DNA from 4 places in the Streptomyces sp. Edi2 genome. Region 3 is predicted to be linked to each of the others. Evidence: riboswitches for the same ligand, from Rfam matches in the RefSeq annotation. Region 3 holds a riboswitch; each other region holds the start of a gene.

Region 1 (3,721 bases), 590 kb from region 3:
GGCGACGTAGCGGGCCAGGCCCTCGCGGGCGGAGAAGGCCAGGGACTCCTCCAGGCGCTTCGCCGAGATGTTGGACGCGGCGATCTCGCGGACCTTGCCGGCCCGGACGAGGTCGTCGAGGGCGGTAAGGAACTCCCCGACCTCGACCGATTCGTCGTCGTAGTGGGTGTAGTAGAGGTCGATGTAGTCGGTGCGCAGACGGGAGAGGGAGAGATCGACCGCGGACTTGATGGTGGCGGCGGACAGGCCCTTGAAGTCCGGGTGGGCACCGACCTTGGTGGCGATGACGACCTCGTCGCGGTTGCCGCGGGCGGCCAGCCAGTTGCCGAGGACGGTCTCGGATTCGCCGCCCTTGTTGCCGGGGACCCAGGCCGAGTAGACGTCGGCGGTGTCGATGAAGTTGCCGCCACCCGCGACGTAGGCATCGAGCACGGCGAAGGATTCGCTCTCGTCGGCCGTCCAGCCGAAGACGTTGCCGCCGAGCGACAGCGGGGAGACCGAGAGCGAGCCGAGGGACTGACGATTTCGGGGGGTGTGTGTCGCGGTCATGTGTGGTGGCAACGTCCGGGGGAGCGGAGTTATTCCTTCCGCTCCCCCGGACGCCTCCGGCGCCCCGCGACGCCCCCGGACGCCAACTTCCGTCCGGCATACGCCCGTTGGGGCCATGTGTCACACACCGGTGCCGTACCGCACACGCCGGTGGCGCGTCACACGCCGATGCCGTACCGCACACGCCGATGCCGTACCGCGCACGCCGGTGGCGCGTCACACGCCGATGCCCCGCGTCACACGCCGAAGACCATGCGTCACACGTCGATGCCGTGATCGCGCAGCCACGGCATGGGGTCTATCGGATCGCCGGCGTCGGGGCGCACCTCCAGGTGGAGGTGCGGGCCGGTGACATTGCCGGTGGCGCCGACGCGGCCGATGACATCGCCGGTGCTGACCTTGCCGGAGGTCTTCACCATCGAGGACAGATGGCAGAACCAGAGTTCGGTGCCGTCGTCGAGGGTGAGGACGATGCGGTAGCCGTACGAGCCGGCCCAGCCGGCCTGGGTGATGGTGCCGGAGTGCACGGCCTTGACGGGAGTGCCGGTCGGCGCGGCGAAGTCCTGCCCGGTGTGGTCCGCGGCCCAGCGGTCGCCGGCCTGGCCGAAGCTCGCGGTGAGCGTGAACGAGGAGACGGGAGCGATGAAGTTCTTCGCGAGCTTGGCGAGGCGGGCGGCCTCCGCCTTCTGACGGGCCGCTTCTTCGGCCTCGCGCTTGGCCTCCAACTCGGCCGCCTTCTTGGCTGCTGCGGCCTTTTCGGCCGACTTCTGGTGGGCGTCGGCTGCCTTCTCGGCTGTCTGGAAAGCGGCGTGCTCGGCGGCCTCACGGGCCTCCTGCTCGGCGGCGCCCTGCTGCGCGTCGGCCTGCTGGAGGATGCGGCTGCGCAGCGCCTCGCCGACGTCCGCGCCCGAGCCCGTCCGGGTGACCTGGGTGAAGGGCCCGGTGGCGGCCGGAGTGGCCGCCTCGTCCGTTCCGGCTCCCGGGGCCGCGTTGCCGGCCGCGGCGGAGTCCGGGCCCGAGGCCGCATCCGCGTCCGAGTCCGTGCCCGCGTCCGATATGAGGTCACCGACGCCGGGGAGCGACTTGGCGTCCGGCAGCTTGTCGGCGAGGTCGTCGGCCATTCCGCCGACGTCGGGCATCGAGATCGGAACCGGAGGGCGGCCCTCGGCCGTGGCCATTCCGCCGGCACCGACCGCCGCGATGACGCCGACGCCCAGGACCGTGCCACCGCGGGCGAGCCCGCCGCCACGCTGCTTGGCCACCCGGTGCTTGCCGCGGACCGAGCGGACGGAATCCTCGGTGGGATTCCATTCCTCCCACGGTCCGTCGTTGATGTTGTCCGCATCACCGGGGCCCGGGAAGGCGCCTCGGTCATCGAGGTCGTAGGCGGACGGACCCTCGGGGGCAGGCTTGTTGGACGCCACGGGGGCGCTCTCCTTTCCTTCCTTCTCGCCTACCGGGTTAGCTGACGGGTTCGGAGCAGGAAGGTCTCCTACGGGCGCCCGCTGGCGGAGAGCGTCCGATTCACCCCAAGGAAGTGGTTCCCCGGTTCCCTTGGTGCAGTTCGAGGTGCTGGAGGTGCGTGAAAAGCGCGTGCGGGATTCGGCGTCTGCGCACGGTGCCGCCTCTTGCGACGGCTGGGACGACCGCGCTGCGTTATCGGACAGTAATAGAGAACGCAGGCGAATTCCAAGCCTTCCCGGGATTTCGTAGCGGCTTCGCGGGAGCTCTGGTGGGGACTTTTTCGGCCAGCACGGCCACAAACCGGGCGAGTTGACCGCCCACCCCTAAACGATCTCGCGGCGATTGTGCACCAGTTGTTATGCGGAGGGGTGCCCCTCGGTTACGGAACGTGAGAGCAGTAACGTCGGATCATGGCCGTCAACGTCGGGAACACCGGAAACACCCGTCACGTCGCGCGCGCCGTTGCCGGCACCTGGGGGCTGGCGGAGCGGTACCGGGAGTTCTCCTGGCGTCAGGCGCGGGGGCGGTCCGCGGCGCACGAGGAGCTGAGCGCGCGGATCAGCCAGGATCCGGAGCTCTGCGATCTGCTGTCGGGGTCGCTGCCGGCCGGCGGCGCACAGCAGCCGGAGCTCGTGCTCGCCGCCGTCCGCTATCTCGACGGCCCGCACGCCGAACTGGGGCCGCGCGGCGAAACGGCGTACGGCCGCTGGCGCGAGTGGACGGTACGGCACTGGAACGAGGTGCGTGCGGTGATCATGCAGCGCTCGTCCCGGACCGATGAACCGGCCCACTGCGCGACGCTGCTGCCGCTGCTCGCCCGCCTGCCGCAGCCGCTGGCGCTGCTGGAGGTCGGCACGTCGGCGGGGCTGTGTCTGCATCCCGACCGCTATCGCTACCGCTACCTGTGCCGGTACGAGGACGACGGGGGACGCGGCACCCGTCTCCCCGAGGCAGCGCCGGAGGCAGCGCCAGAGGCAGCGCCAGAGGCAGAGGCAGTGGCAGAGGCGGGCGCGCCGGAGAGTCCGCTGGTGCTGGAGTGCCGCACGGGGTGGACGGCCGACGAGCTGCCCGGCCGGGACCGGATGCCTCGGATCGTCTGGCGGGCCGGTATCGGTCTCGACCCGCTCGACCCGGCCGCCGAACCGGACGATCTGCGCTGGCTGCAGGCGCTCGTATGGCCGGGCGACGGGGAGCGCGCCGCACGGCTGTCCGCGGCCGTCGAGGCGGTGCGGCCGGCGCCGCGGCCACGGATGGTGCGCGGCGATCTGCTCCACGAGCTGCCCGCGCTCGCCGCCGAGGCGCCGCCCGAGGCCACGCTGGTCATCTTCCACAGCGCCGCGCTGGCCGGCCTCGCGCCCGCTCGCCGCGAGGAGTTCGCGTATCTCGTACGGTCGCTGCTGCGCGGACGGCCCGGCGGCGGGCACTGGGTCTCCCACGAGCACCCCTCCGTCCTGCCCTGGATCCCCGCGCCGGCGCGCCGTTCGCCGCACCCGGACGACGCGCGGCTGCTGACCCTCGCCCTGGACGAGCGCCCGGTCGCGCTCACCGGCCCGCACGGTGAGAGCCTGCACCGGCTCCCGGGGACGGAGGGCGTGGCGTAGGGCCTGCCGTAGCAGCGGCCGTAGCAACGGCCGTACTAGCCGGCCGGTAGCAGCTGCTCCACGGCCTGCCGCAGGGCATGGCGAGCCGTGCCGGGGCTACGCCGCCT
Region 2 (3,721 bases), 3.4 Mb from region 3:
AGCACCCATGGCGGCACACATGCACACTGAATACCGGCGGGGAGGAATACGCAATCTCACACCCCCGGGATCCCATTCCGCACTTCTTTGTATACGGGGCGATTGTTAAGGGCGGGCACGGGCCGTGTTGACGGGCGGTTTCGGATCCCTCACGCCTGTCTTGGCAGGGCGCCGGAGCCGGTACACCGGGAGTGAGCGCTCGACATGAGCCGCCATCAGGGCACGGGCCCGTTCCGCATCCCCCCGGGCCACCGCGTCCAGCACCGCGCCGTGTTCCTCCCACGACTCACTCGTGCGGGCGGGCAGTTCCACGGCATACATCCACTCGATCTTGCGCCGCAGCTGGGTCAGCAGCGCCGTCAGACTGGGGCTGCCGGCTGCCTGGGCCAGCGTCTCGTGGAACCAGTCGTCCAGTTGGCGCAGATCCGCCGGGCTGCCGTGACGCGCCCGCTCACGGCCGAGCCGTACCAGGCCGCGGAGCACCTTGAGGTGAGCCGGGCTACGGCGGACGGCCGCGCGGGCGGCCCCCAGCGGCTCCAACAGGGCGCGGACGTCGAGGAGATCGGCGGCATCCTGCTCGGTGGGCTCGGCGACGCAGGCGCCCGCGTGGTGGCGGGTGGTGACAAACCCTTCGGACTGCAGGGTTCGCAGCGCTTCACGGACCGGCACCCGGGAGACGCCGTACCGGGCCGCAAGGATCTCTTCGATCAGCCGGCTCCCCGGCGCCAGCGCACCGGAGACAATGTCATCGCGAATCGCCGTGCACACCGCATGAGCGGAAATATGGCCTCGCATCTTCCGTGCCTCCGCCGTAATCCCCTGGAAACGCCGCCGGTCGGCGACTTTTCCGTGACTCTATTCGACGGGAACGCCTTTTCGGCGGGCTCCGCTTATTCATGGAAATTTTTTGGCCGGAAGTTGGCCGGGAGGGGGACGGCGTATCCCTCTGCACACCGACCGCGGCGCCGGATACGCCGAAGCCCCGGCCGTGGGGCCGGGGCTTCGGCGGATGCTCGGTCCGGTGCCGCGCGGCCCGGTGAGGAGCGCGCTCAGGCGAGGCGGAAGGTCAGACGTTGACGCCGTGCGAGTGCAGGTACGCGACCGGGTCGATGTCCGAGCCGTAGTCGGCGCCGGTACGGGCCTCGAAGTGGAGGTGCGGGCCGGTGGCGTTGCCGGTGGCGCCGGAGAGGCCGATCTGCTGGCCCGGGGTGACGTGCTGGCCGACCGAGACGCCGAGCGACGACAGGTGACCGTACTGGGTGTACGTACCGTCGTTCATCTTGATCACGATGTTGTTGCCGTACGAGCCGCCCCAGCCGGCCTCGACGACGGTGCCCGTGCCGACGGCGTGGACGGAGGTGCCGGAGGCGGCGTGAAAGTCGATGCCGGTGTGGCTGCCCGAGGACCACAGGCCGCTGGAGGCCTTGTACGAGGTGGACACGTAGGAGTCGGCCACGGGGGCGACGAAGGTGTTGAGGCGCTTGCGCTCCGCCTCGCGGGCGGCGCGCTCCTTGGCCTTGCGGGCGGCCTCGACGCGCCGCTTGGCCTCCTCGGCCTGCTTCTTGGCCACGGCCTCGGCCTTCGCCTTCGCCGCCGCGGTCTCCGCTTCGGCCTGCTGCGCGTCGGCCTGGGCCGCGACGTGGTTGGCGAGCTCGTCACCGAGCACGACGGCGTGCTGCAGACCGGTGTCCTGGGTGCGGGCCTCGTCCGTGGCCGCCAGCGCCGGCGAGGCCACGGAGGCGACCACGCCGCCGGCCGCGAGGGTGGCTATGCCGGCGATGTGGCGGGTCGTCCGCACGGGGCGGCTCGTACGACGGTGCTTCCCGGTGGCACGGATGAACGCCATGTACTGGCTTGTCCTTTCCCTCCTTCTCGCCTACCGGGTTAGCTGACGGGTTCGGAGCAGGAAGGTCTCCTACGGGCTCCTCCGGAGGGGAGTCCGATTCACCCCAAGGGACTCTGGGTCCCCGGTTCCCCTGGCTCGCGCCGTACGGGGATTCGGCGATGACTGTCCGGTGCCACGGTTGTGGCGGACTTGTGACGAACAGCCGGACCGACGCTAAACGGGGCAACTTTCAATCGGCAAACAGATCCGCTTTTTTGTGCGGGATGCCACAAGAACCGAGGCACCGGCCGCAATAAACCGGACATACAGCAACTCCCGTGGCAGACCATCGCCACGGGAGTTGCTTTGTCGATATGTGACCTTCCGTCACACGGCGGTACTAGCCGCCGACGACTGTCACCTCACCGATGCCCAGCGCCTTGACGGGCTCGGCGATCTGCGCCGCATCGCCCACCAGGACCGTCACCAGCCGGTCCACGGGGAAGGCGTTCACGGCCGCCGCGGTCGCCTCGACCGTGCCGGTCTCCGCGAGGCGGACGTACAGCTGCGCCTGGAAGTCGTCCGGCAGGTGCTGCTCCACCTGGTCGGCGAGGGTGCCGGCAACGGCTGCCGCGGTCTCGTACTTCAGCGGCGCGACCCCGACGAGGTTCTGTACGGCGACATCCCGCTCGTCGTCCGTCAGCCCCTCTGCCGCGAGGGTGCGCAGCACGTTCCACAGGTCGTCGAGCGCCGGGACGGTGGAGGCGGTGTCCACCGACCCGCTGATGGCGAGCAGCGAGGCACCCGTGGCCCCCTCGGGGGACGTGGGAGCGGTGGAACGAAGCACCTGCCCGAAGGCACGCACCCCGTAGGTGTAGCCCTTCTCCTCGCGCAGCACACGGTCCAGACGGGAGGTGAGGGTGCCGCCCAGGCAGTACGTGCCGAGGACCTGCGCGGGCCACACCCGGTCGTGCCGGTCGGCGCCGATACGCCCGATGAGCAGCTGCGTCTGGACGGCGCCGGGGCGGTCCACGATCACCACGCGGCCGGTGTCATCGCCGACGATCGGCGAGGCCTTCAGCGGCTCGGCCGACGAGCCGCTCCACGCACCGAGCGTCTCGGCGAGCACGGCGTCCAGGTCGACCCCGGTGAAGTCACCGACGATGACGGCGGTGGCCGTGGCGGGCCGTACATGGGCGTCGTAGAAGGCGCGGACGGCCGCGGCATCGACGCGTCCGACGGTCTCCTCGGTGCCCTGGCGCGGCCGTGACATACGGGATGTGGCCGGGAACAGTTCCTTGGACAGCGCCATCGCCGCGCGCCGGGCCGGGTTGGCGAGCTCGTGCGGGATCTCGTCGAGACGGTTGCGCACCAGCCGCTCGACCTCGCTCTCCGGGAAGGCGGGCGTACGCAGCGCGTCGGCGAGCAGGACGAGTGCACGCGGCAGCCGGGACGCCGGCACCTCGAGGGAGACCCGTACACCGGGGTGGTCGGCGTGCGCGTCCAGGGTGGCGCCGCAGCGCTCCAGCTCGGCGGCGAACTCCTCCGCGTCGTGCTTGTCGGTGCCCTCGGACAGGGCGCGCGCCATGATCGTGGCGACGCCGTCCAGGCCCTCGGGCTCTGCCTCCAGCGGGGCGACGAGGTTGATCTCTACGGCGACGACCTGCTGGCCGGGGCGGTGGCTGGTCAGGAGGGTGAGCCCGTTGGGCAGTTGGCTGCGGTCGGGGGCCGGGAAGGCCCACGGCCTGGGCGCGCCGCCCTGGGGCTGCGGGTGAAAGTCCATGCTGCTCACGGGGGAATCGGCGTGGGTGGTGGCGTCGCTCACTGGTCCGCCTCCCCTTCCTCGGTGTCGGCGGCGTCGGTCGGCTCGGTGGGCTCGTAGACGAGCACCGCGCG
Region 3 (3,721 bases):
CATCGGAACGGGCAGCACGTGCGCGTTCGGGCCGCCGAGGTAGCGGAACAGCGGGAGGTCGCTGGCCTCGGAGGCGGCGTGCGCGACGGCGAGGGAGACGCCGAGGATGGCGTTGGCGCCGAGGGAGCCCTTGTTGTCGGTGGCGTCCAGGTCGAACATGGCCTGGTCGATCAGCCGCTGCTCGGTGGCGTCGTAGCCGACGAGCTCCGGGCCGATCTGCTCGATGACGGCCAGGACGGCCTTCTCCACGCCCTTGCCCAGGTAGCGGTTCGGGTCGCCGTCACGAAGCTCGATGGCCTCGAAGGCGCCGGTGGAGGCGCCGGACGGCACGGCGGCACGGCCGGTGCTGCCGTCGTCGAGGCCGACCTCGACCTCGACCGTGGGATTACCTCGCGAGTCGAGAATTTCGCGGGCTACGACGACGTCGATCGACGGCACGTTGTCTCCTTCGTGGGTGTCTGGCGTTCTGCGCATGAGCCTAACGGCCCCGGGTGCGTCAGCCTGCCCTTGGCCCGCTCCGTGGGACGGAACGGCCCGGAATGCTTCTCAAAAGCCCAATTAGCGGGGCATTTACGGCATTGTTCGCCGAACGGGGAAAAACCTGGAAAGGTGCCGGTCACCGGCGTGCGGCCGCCCCGACTGCGGCGGGCCCGGGCGCGGCGCCGGACGAGAAAAGCCCCGCCGCGACGCGCTCGGGGGAAGGGCGCGCCGGGCGGGGCGGTCTCACAGGGAAGCCGGTCTCACACAGGAAGGGGGCCCGCCGCTCGAGCCCGCCCGGTCCCGGTGAGGGGAGGCTCAGACGTTGAGCTTCTGACCCGGGAAGATCAGGTTCGGGTTGCCGCCGATGACCGACTTGTTGGCCTTGTACACGGACTTCCAGTCGCTGCCGTGCGCCTTGGCGATCTTGGCGAGGGTGTCGCCCGCCTTGACGGTGTAGTTGCCGTGGCCCATGGACTTGCGCTCGGTCGAGCGCGAGGCGTGCTGCTCGGGGGCGGCCGGGGCCTTCTTCGTCTCGGCCTTCGCGGAGCCCTGGTCCTGCTGGGGCGCGGACTTGGTCTGCGCGGAGCCGGAGGTGTCGACGTCGGCCGCGGGGCCGCCGGAGGTCAGGTTGCCGGCGCCGGCGCAGGACCAGGCGCCCGGGCCCTGGATGGCGAGGAGCTTCTCGGCGGCGGCGATCTGCTGGGACTTGCTGGCCAGGTCGGCACGCGCGGCGTACTTGGTGCCACCGGCGGCGGCCCAGCTGGAGTTGGAGAACTGCAGGCCACCGTAGTAGCCGTTACCGGTGTTGATCGACCAGTTGCCGCCGGACTCGCACTGGGCGACCTTGTCCCAGGTGGAGACGGAGGCGGCGGAGGCGGAGGTGGCACCCATCAGCGGGACGGCCACGGCAGCGCCGGCGATGCCGGCGAGGGTGGCGACGCGGACGGCCTTGGACGGACGGCGGTGCTTGCCCTTGATGATCAGCATGGCTGGTTCGTTTCCTCACCGACGCCTACGAGGTGAGCTGTCGGGTTCGGGCTGTGAGAATCGCCCGGCCGTGTGCGCGTGGCGCACGCGGCTTCACCCCAAGCCGGTTGACCCGCTTTCACGGGCGGGGCCGGCACTTACCTTGGTTCCCCCGCTCCTGCCTTCGGCGCTTGCGCGTCAAGTGCCTCCGATCACCGGCAGGACTCGGCGTGTGATCAAAGGGCCCGCTTTGGCGAGCGGTCCTGACGTTAAGCAGTAATGGGCTTGGGGTTCAAACCCCACCATCTGAACCAAGTTGACCGCTTTTGATCACGAGCGGGTCACATTCCCGCAGGTGAACCCCGGTTTGCCGAGGCGGCACACACCGGGGTTCATCCGAGTCAACGAGACCCTTGTCTCACTTTCCCAAAAGCGGTCGAACGGCGGCGAATTACCCCGCGGAGTGCCCGAGGTCGAGCAGTTGGCCCGGCTTGATCAGGTCCGCGTCAGAGCCGATGACGTCCTCGTTGCGGTCGTAGAGGGCCGTCCAGCCGCCGGACAACCGGTGGGCCGAGGCGATGGCTGACAGCGTGTCACCGGGGCGCACGGTGTAGTCGCCGTCGGCCGCCGGGCCGGTGCGCTCGGCGTCACCACGCGAGGCGTGCCGGCCGCCGGAGGACCTGCCGCCGCCGTCGGCACCCTCGTCGCCCGCACCGCCACGGTGCTTGCCCTTCGCGGGCGTCTCCCGCGGCGTACCGGTGGTGTCCGTGCGGCTGCCGCCGTCGGACGGGTCACCGGAGGGCTCGTCGGAGGGCTCGCCGGACTGCGACGGGTCATCGGACGGATCGGCGGACGGACCGGTGGACGGGTCGTCGGCCCGGTCGCCCGGCGTCGCCGGGTCGGAGGCCCCGTCGCCGGGCTCGTGCGTGCCGGCGGAGTCCGAGGCGTCGGGCGACGGCGTCGGATCGGACGGCTCGTCGCCGGGCCGGTCGTGCGTCCCGGCGGAGTCCGAGGCGTCAGGGGTGCCGGACGGGTCGGAGGAGCCGGACGAGTCCCAGGGGTCCGGGGAGCCGCCGTCGTCCGACGGGGCGGGCGAGGGAGTGGCGGTGCTGCCCGGGTCGACCTCCGGCGCCTGGCCGTCCTTGGTCAGGCCGGCGCTCACCGCGCAGCTGGACCAGACGTCCGGGCCGCGGTGGTCGAGGATCGACTCGGCCACCGCGATCTGCTGGGAGCGACTGGCGAGGTCGGGGCGCGAGGCGTAGGCCGAGCCGCCGTAGCTGTCCCACATCTCCTGAGTGAGCTGCAGCCCGCCGTAGTAGCTGTTGCCCGAAGCCGCGCTCCAGACGCCACCGGTCTCACACTGGGCGACCTTGTCCCAGGTCGCGGTGTCGGCGGCGTGGGCGCCACTCGCGGCGAGCAGTGGCAGGGCGAAACCTGCGCCGGTCACTCCCGCCGTGACAAAGATGGCCGGTGCCTGGCGGGGTCGACGATGTCGGCCGTTCCCGGAACGCATGCGGATGCCTTTCGCGCGGCGGTTGAGTTGTACGACGAGCTCTGCGAGCTGCTCGACGGGTACCCGCCCGGCCGACGCGCACGAGGCGCACCGTCACACCGGTCCCCCACATCACCGCTTCGGCCGATCGGGTGAAGCCCGTCGATCGTCGGTGGAAAGGTAGCCGGGGTCACGGGTAGTCACAAGTCGGTGTAGTGCAGATCACGCGAAGGTCACGCGCCTGACTCTCTGTCACTTTTGCCCTTGTTGCTGGTCAGGGCGTTCGGGCGGGAACTCCACCGGCAGCGACCGCAGTCCGCGCATGATGAGCCCGCCACGCCAGCGCAAGGCGTCCGGTTCCACGGCGAGCCGGAGGTCCGGGAGCCGGGTCAGCAGCGTCGTCAGAGCGGCCTGTCCTTCGAGCCGGGCGAGCGGCGCGCCGAGGCAGTAGTGGATGCCGTGCCCGTACCCCAGGTGCTGGTTGTCACGACGGGTCAGATCCAGGACGTCCGGCTCGGCGAAGCGTGCCGGATCGCGGTCGGCGGCGGCCAGCACCACCAGGACCGGGTCGCCCTTCGCGATCCGCTGCCCGCCCAGGGTCAGCTCCTGCGTCGCGAACCGCCAGGTCGCCAGCTCCACGGGGCCGTCGTAACGGAGCAGTTCCTCGATGCCGGTGGTCAGCAGATCGGTGTCGCCCGCCGTGATCGACTTCTGCAGCAGCTCGCGCTGGGCCGGGTGGCGCAGCAGGGCGTAGATCCCGTTGCCGATCAGGTTCACGGTCGT
Region 4 (3,721 bases), 2.0 Mb from region 3:
GCAGGATCGTGGTCGCGTCCGGGTAGTCCTCCTCGAACTGGAGGATGTTGCGGATCGTGGCGCCGCGGAAGGCGTAGATCGACTGGTCGGCGTCACCGACGACGCACAGCTCGGCCGCGGGCATCTCGGCCGTGCCGGGGCCGACCAGTTCACGCACGAGGGTGTACTGGGCGTGGTTGGTGTCCTGGTACTCGTCGACGAGGACATGGCGGAAGCGCCGGCGGTAGTGCTCGGCGACGTCCGGGAAGGCCTGGAGCAGATTGACCGTCGTCATGATGATGTCGTCGAAGTCCAGGGCGTTGGCCTCGCGCAGCCGCGCCTGGTACATCGCATACGCCTCGGCCAGCGTCTTCTCAAATCCGTCGGCGGCCGTCCCCGCGAAGGTCTCCTCGTCGATGAGCTCGTTCTTGAGGTTGGAGATCTTCGCGCTGAAGGACTTGGGCGGGTAGCGCTTGGGGTCCAGGTCCAGATCGCGGCAGACCAGGGCCATCAGGCGCTTGGAGTCGGCGGCGTCGTAGATGGAGAAGGAGGAGGTGAAGCCCAACTGCTTGGACTCGCGGCGCAGGATGCGGACGCAGGCGCTGTGGAAGGTGGAGACCCACATGGCGTTGGCGCGCGGGCCGACCAGCTCCTCGACGCGCTCCTTCATCTCGCCGGCGGCCTTGTTCGTGAACGTGATCGCGAGGATCTGGCCGGGGTGGACATGGCGCTCGGCGAGCAGATGAGCGATGCGGTGGGTGAGCACCCGGGTCTTGCCGGAGCCGGCACCGGCGACGATCAGCAGCGGGCCGCCCGTGTGCACCACGGCGGCCTTCTGCTCGTCGTTGAGCCCTTCCAGCAGCGTCGCCGGGTCGAGGGCGGGGCGGGCGGCACCGTCGCGGTAATACGCCTCTCTGGGCGGGGGCGCGTCGAACCTCCCGCCGAAGAGGTCGGCAGGGATCTCCTCGGGGGCCGGGCCGTGCTCGTCCTCGGGGGGCGGAGGGGGTTCCTCCTCGCCCTTGTGGCCGAGGTCCGCCAGGAAGCTGTCGTCAAAGAGGCTGCTCATCGCCCACCGAGTCTAGGCGGCCGCACTGACAGCCCGCGGCCCAGTAGCCGATTGCGGCCCGCTTTCGCCGCGGGCGGTGGCACCGCGGCAGGTCAGGCGTCCGGGGCGCTCGCAAACCGGTCGGCGGCTCGTCTACCCGAATCCGACATCTGCCATGACAACCCCCGCATCGCGTTCAGGTCACAAAAAGGTTTCGGGCATATCGAACATCAGCCTTCACAGGAGCCACACGAGTTGGCTAACGTCCTCGCTCAGGCAGCCCGCCTCCCCGTGGACGACAGCGTCCGCACGGGCCGCCCACGCCGAGTCCGGCCCTGCCTTCGGGCACCCGGAGCCGGGGACCCACCAGCACCACCGGGGTGAATCGATCCGGACAGCCGTCGCCAGCGGAGATCCGGACCGTAGGGCAAGCCTTCCGTCAGCGACACCGCCCGAACCCGACAGCTAACCCGGTAGGCGGTCCACGGAAGGAGTCGCCGGCCTTGGCGTCGCATCGCAAGCCGCGCACCAGCATTCTCACCTCGCCCGGAGGACGGCGTACGGCGGTCGGGCTCACCACCGCCGCCCTCGCCTCGGCCACGCTGCTCTCGCAGTCCGCCGACGCGGCCCCCCGGGCGCCCAAACCCAGCATCGAAGAGGTCAAACAGAAGGTCGACGGCCTCTACCACCAGGCCGAGGTGGCCACCCAGAAGTACAACGCCGCCAAGGAGCACGCCGACGGCCAGCGGGACCGCGTCGACGGCCTGCTCGACGCCGCCGCCAAGAGGGCCGAGAAGATGAACGAGGCCCGGCGCCGGCTGGGCACCTTCGCCGCGGCGCAGTACCGCACCGGCGGCATGAACCCGACGGCGCAGCTGATGCTCGCCAAGGACCCGCAGCAGTTCTTCGACCGCAGCCACCTCATGGAGCGGCTGACCGGGCGCCAGAAGGAGGCCGTCTCCGACTACCAGGAGCAGCAGGCCGCGGCCGCCCGGCAGCGGGCGGAGGCGACCCGCGACCTGGAGCGGCTGCAGACGTCGCAGGCCTCGCTCAAGGAGTCCAAGCAGTCCGTCCAGCAGAAGCTGACCGAGGCCCGGCAGCTGCTGTCCCGGCTGACCGCCCAAGAGAAGGCGCGGCTGGCGGAACTGGAACGCCAGAAGGAGGCGGCGGCCAAGCGCAAGGCCGAGGAGGCGGCCCGCAAGCAGCAGGAGCGCGAGCGCCGGCAGCAGCACGACGGGGGCGGCCCGTCCGGCGGCCAGACCGGCGGCGGCTCCGACAACGGCGGCTCGACCGGGGGTTCGTCCTCCGCCCAGGCCGAGAAGGCGCTCGCCTTCGCCCGCTCCCAGATGGGCAAGCCGTATGTGTGGGGCGCGACCGGGCCCAGCTCGTACGACTGCTCGGGACTGACCCAGGCGGCGTGGAAGGCGGCCGGCGTCAAGCTGCCGCGGACCACCTGGGACCAGGTCAAGACCGGCCAGCGGGTCGCCACCAAGGACCTCAAGCCCGGTGACCTGGTCTTCTTCTATGACGACATCAGCCATGTCGGCATGTACATAGGCGGCGGCAAGATGATCCACGCCCCGCACCCGGGCGCCAATGTCCGGGAGGAGTCGATCTACTACATGCCGATCTACGGGAGCGTCCGCCCGGGCTGAGGCCCGGCCTTCGCTTCCCCGCCAGACCACCCCCCATGGCCACCCCCCACGGCCACCCCCCACACGCCACCGCGCGGCCGTCGCCTCCCCTCTGAGGAGTGCGACGACCGCGCGGTGTGCCGTTGAGGGGCCTGTGCGTCGGCGCCCGGAGCCCTGCTCGCGGGGGCACGTCGCTGTGGCCGGCGGCCGGAGCCCTGCCACGGGGTGCCGCCGCCCTGGCCTGCGCCCCGAGCCCGGCTCGCGGGGCGTCCGCCGTTCCGCTCAGGTCCAGAGCACGGCGATGAAGATGTTGGCCACCGTCAGCGCACCGACCGCGCCGAAGAGCGGCGGGGCGATCTTCTCGTCGTCCCGCTTGACGTAGACCAGCGCCAGGATGACCACCAGAACGGCCATCTTGATGCCGAGCTTGATGGTGTTGAGGCTGTGGCCCTCGGCCTGGTTGAGGCCGACCAGCACGATGCCGGTGACCAGCATCGTCAGCGCGCCGTGCAGCATCGCCGGCACGAAACGGGCGGTGCCCGCGCCCATCGCCTTCATCTGGGTCAGGAAGCCGCCCAGCAGGGAGGCGATGCCGATGATGTGCAGGCCGACGAAGAGATTGATTACTACGTCCATAGTGCTGGATCGTAGCCGCCGCATAGCACGGCCCTTCAGGCAGGGCGCCCACAATCGCCGCTTCGGTCAGGCCGGGCCCGGTCCCGGCCGCGTGGCCGTGGCGCCATGGTCACCCGCGCACCACCCCCGGTCGAAAGCGAACAATCCCGGGCAAGTGGACTCATCACCGCAACACCCAGGCTTAGCGTCCTCCTCCAGGCGGTCGACTCCCCGCCCTCGCCGGCCTCCCACCGGCGTCCTGTCGGCCGCCCCGCCGTGAGGTGCGACGGCGGTCCGTTCCCTCGTGACGGACCGCCGCCGGGCCCGCGGGCACCAAGGGAAGGAAGTGACGGCCACCGTGGCCTCGCACCGCAAGCCGCGGCAGCATCCGCTCGCCGCGCTCACCGGCGGCGCACGCAGCGCACGCACCGCCCGCACGGCCGCCACC

Evidence for each region. Region 3 has a riboswitch for cyclic di-AMP ahead of ABR737_RS18875 (transglycosylase family protein). Riboswitches for the same ligand answer to the same signal wherever they lie in the genome.
Region 1: another riboswitch for cyclic di-AMP. It lies ahead of ABR737_RS21560 (M23 family metallopeptidase); the one in region 3 lies ahead of ABR737_RS18875 (transglycosylase family protein).
Region 2: another riboswitch for cyclic di-AMP. It lies ahead of ABR737_RS34005 (M23 family metallopeptidase); the one in region 3 lies ahead of ABR737_RS18875 (transglycosylase family protein).
Region 4: another riboswitch for cyclic di-AMP. It lies ahead of ABR737_RS27980 (C40 family peptidase); the one in region 3 lies ahead of ABR737_RS18875 (transglycosylase family protein).

The regions. Positions count from the first base shown of each region.
Region 1 covers NZ_JBEJGX010000003.1:4,140,769-4,144,489, forward strand. Annotated here, with positions in the region: gene ABR737_RS21555 (aldo/keto reductase) at 1-549, opposite strand, end outside; gene ABR737_RS21560 (M23 family metallopeptidase) at 807-1,973, opposite strand; cyclic di-AMP (ydaO/yuaA leader) riboswitch at 1,985-2,131, opposite strand; gene ABR737_RS21565 (DUF2332 family protein) at 2,424-3,614, shown strand; gene ABR737_RS21570 (PP2C family protein-serine/threonine phosphatase) at 3,721-3,721, opposite strand, start outside.
Region 2 covers NZ_JBEJGX010000003.1:6,956,404-6,960,124, reverse strand. Annotated here, with positions in the region: gene ABR737_RS34010 (GntR family transcriptional regulator) at 106-795, opposite strand; gene ABR737_RS34005 (M23 family metallopeptidase) at 1,067-1,846, opposite strand; cyclic di-AMP (ydaO/yuaA leader) riboswitch at 1,859-2,014, opposite strand; gene ABR737_RS34000 (M16 family metallopeptidase) at 2,226-3,608, opposite strand; gene ABR737_RS33995 (M16 family metallopeptidase) at 3,647-3,721, opposite strand, start outside.
Region 3 covers NZ_JBEJGX010000003.1:3,547,009-3,550,729, forward strand. Annotated here, with positions in the region: gene eno (phosphopyruvate hydratase) at 1-438, opposite strand, end outside; gene ABR737_RS18875 (transglycosylase family protein) at 796-1,467, opposite strand; cyclic di-AMP (ydaO/yuaA leader) riboswitch at 1,475-1,646, opposite strand; gene ABR737_RS18880 (transglycosylase family protein) at 1,898-2,893, opposite strand; gene ABR737_RS18885 (cytochrome P450 family protein) at 3,191-3,721, opposite strand, start outside.
Region 4 covers NZ_JBEJGX010000003.1:5,572,746-5,576,466, reverse strand. Annotated here, with positions in the region: gene pcrA (DNA helicase PcrA) at 1-1,045, opposite strand, end outside; cyclic di-AMP (ydaO/yuaA leader) riboswitch at 1,336-1,519, shown strand; gene ABR737_RS27980 (C40 family peptidase) at 1,528-2,679, shown strand; gene ABR737_RS27975 (hypothetical protein) at 2,941-3,294, opposite strand; gene ABR737_RS27970 (C40 family peptidase) at 3,620-3,721, shown strand, end outside.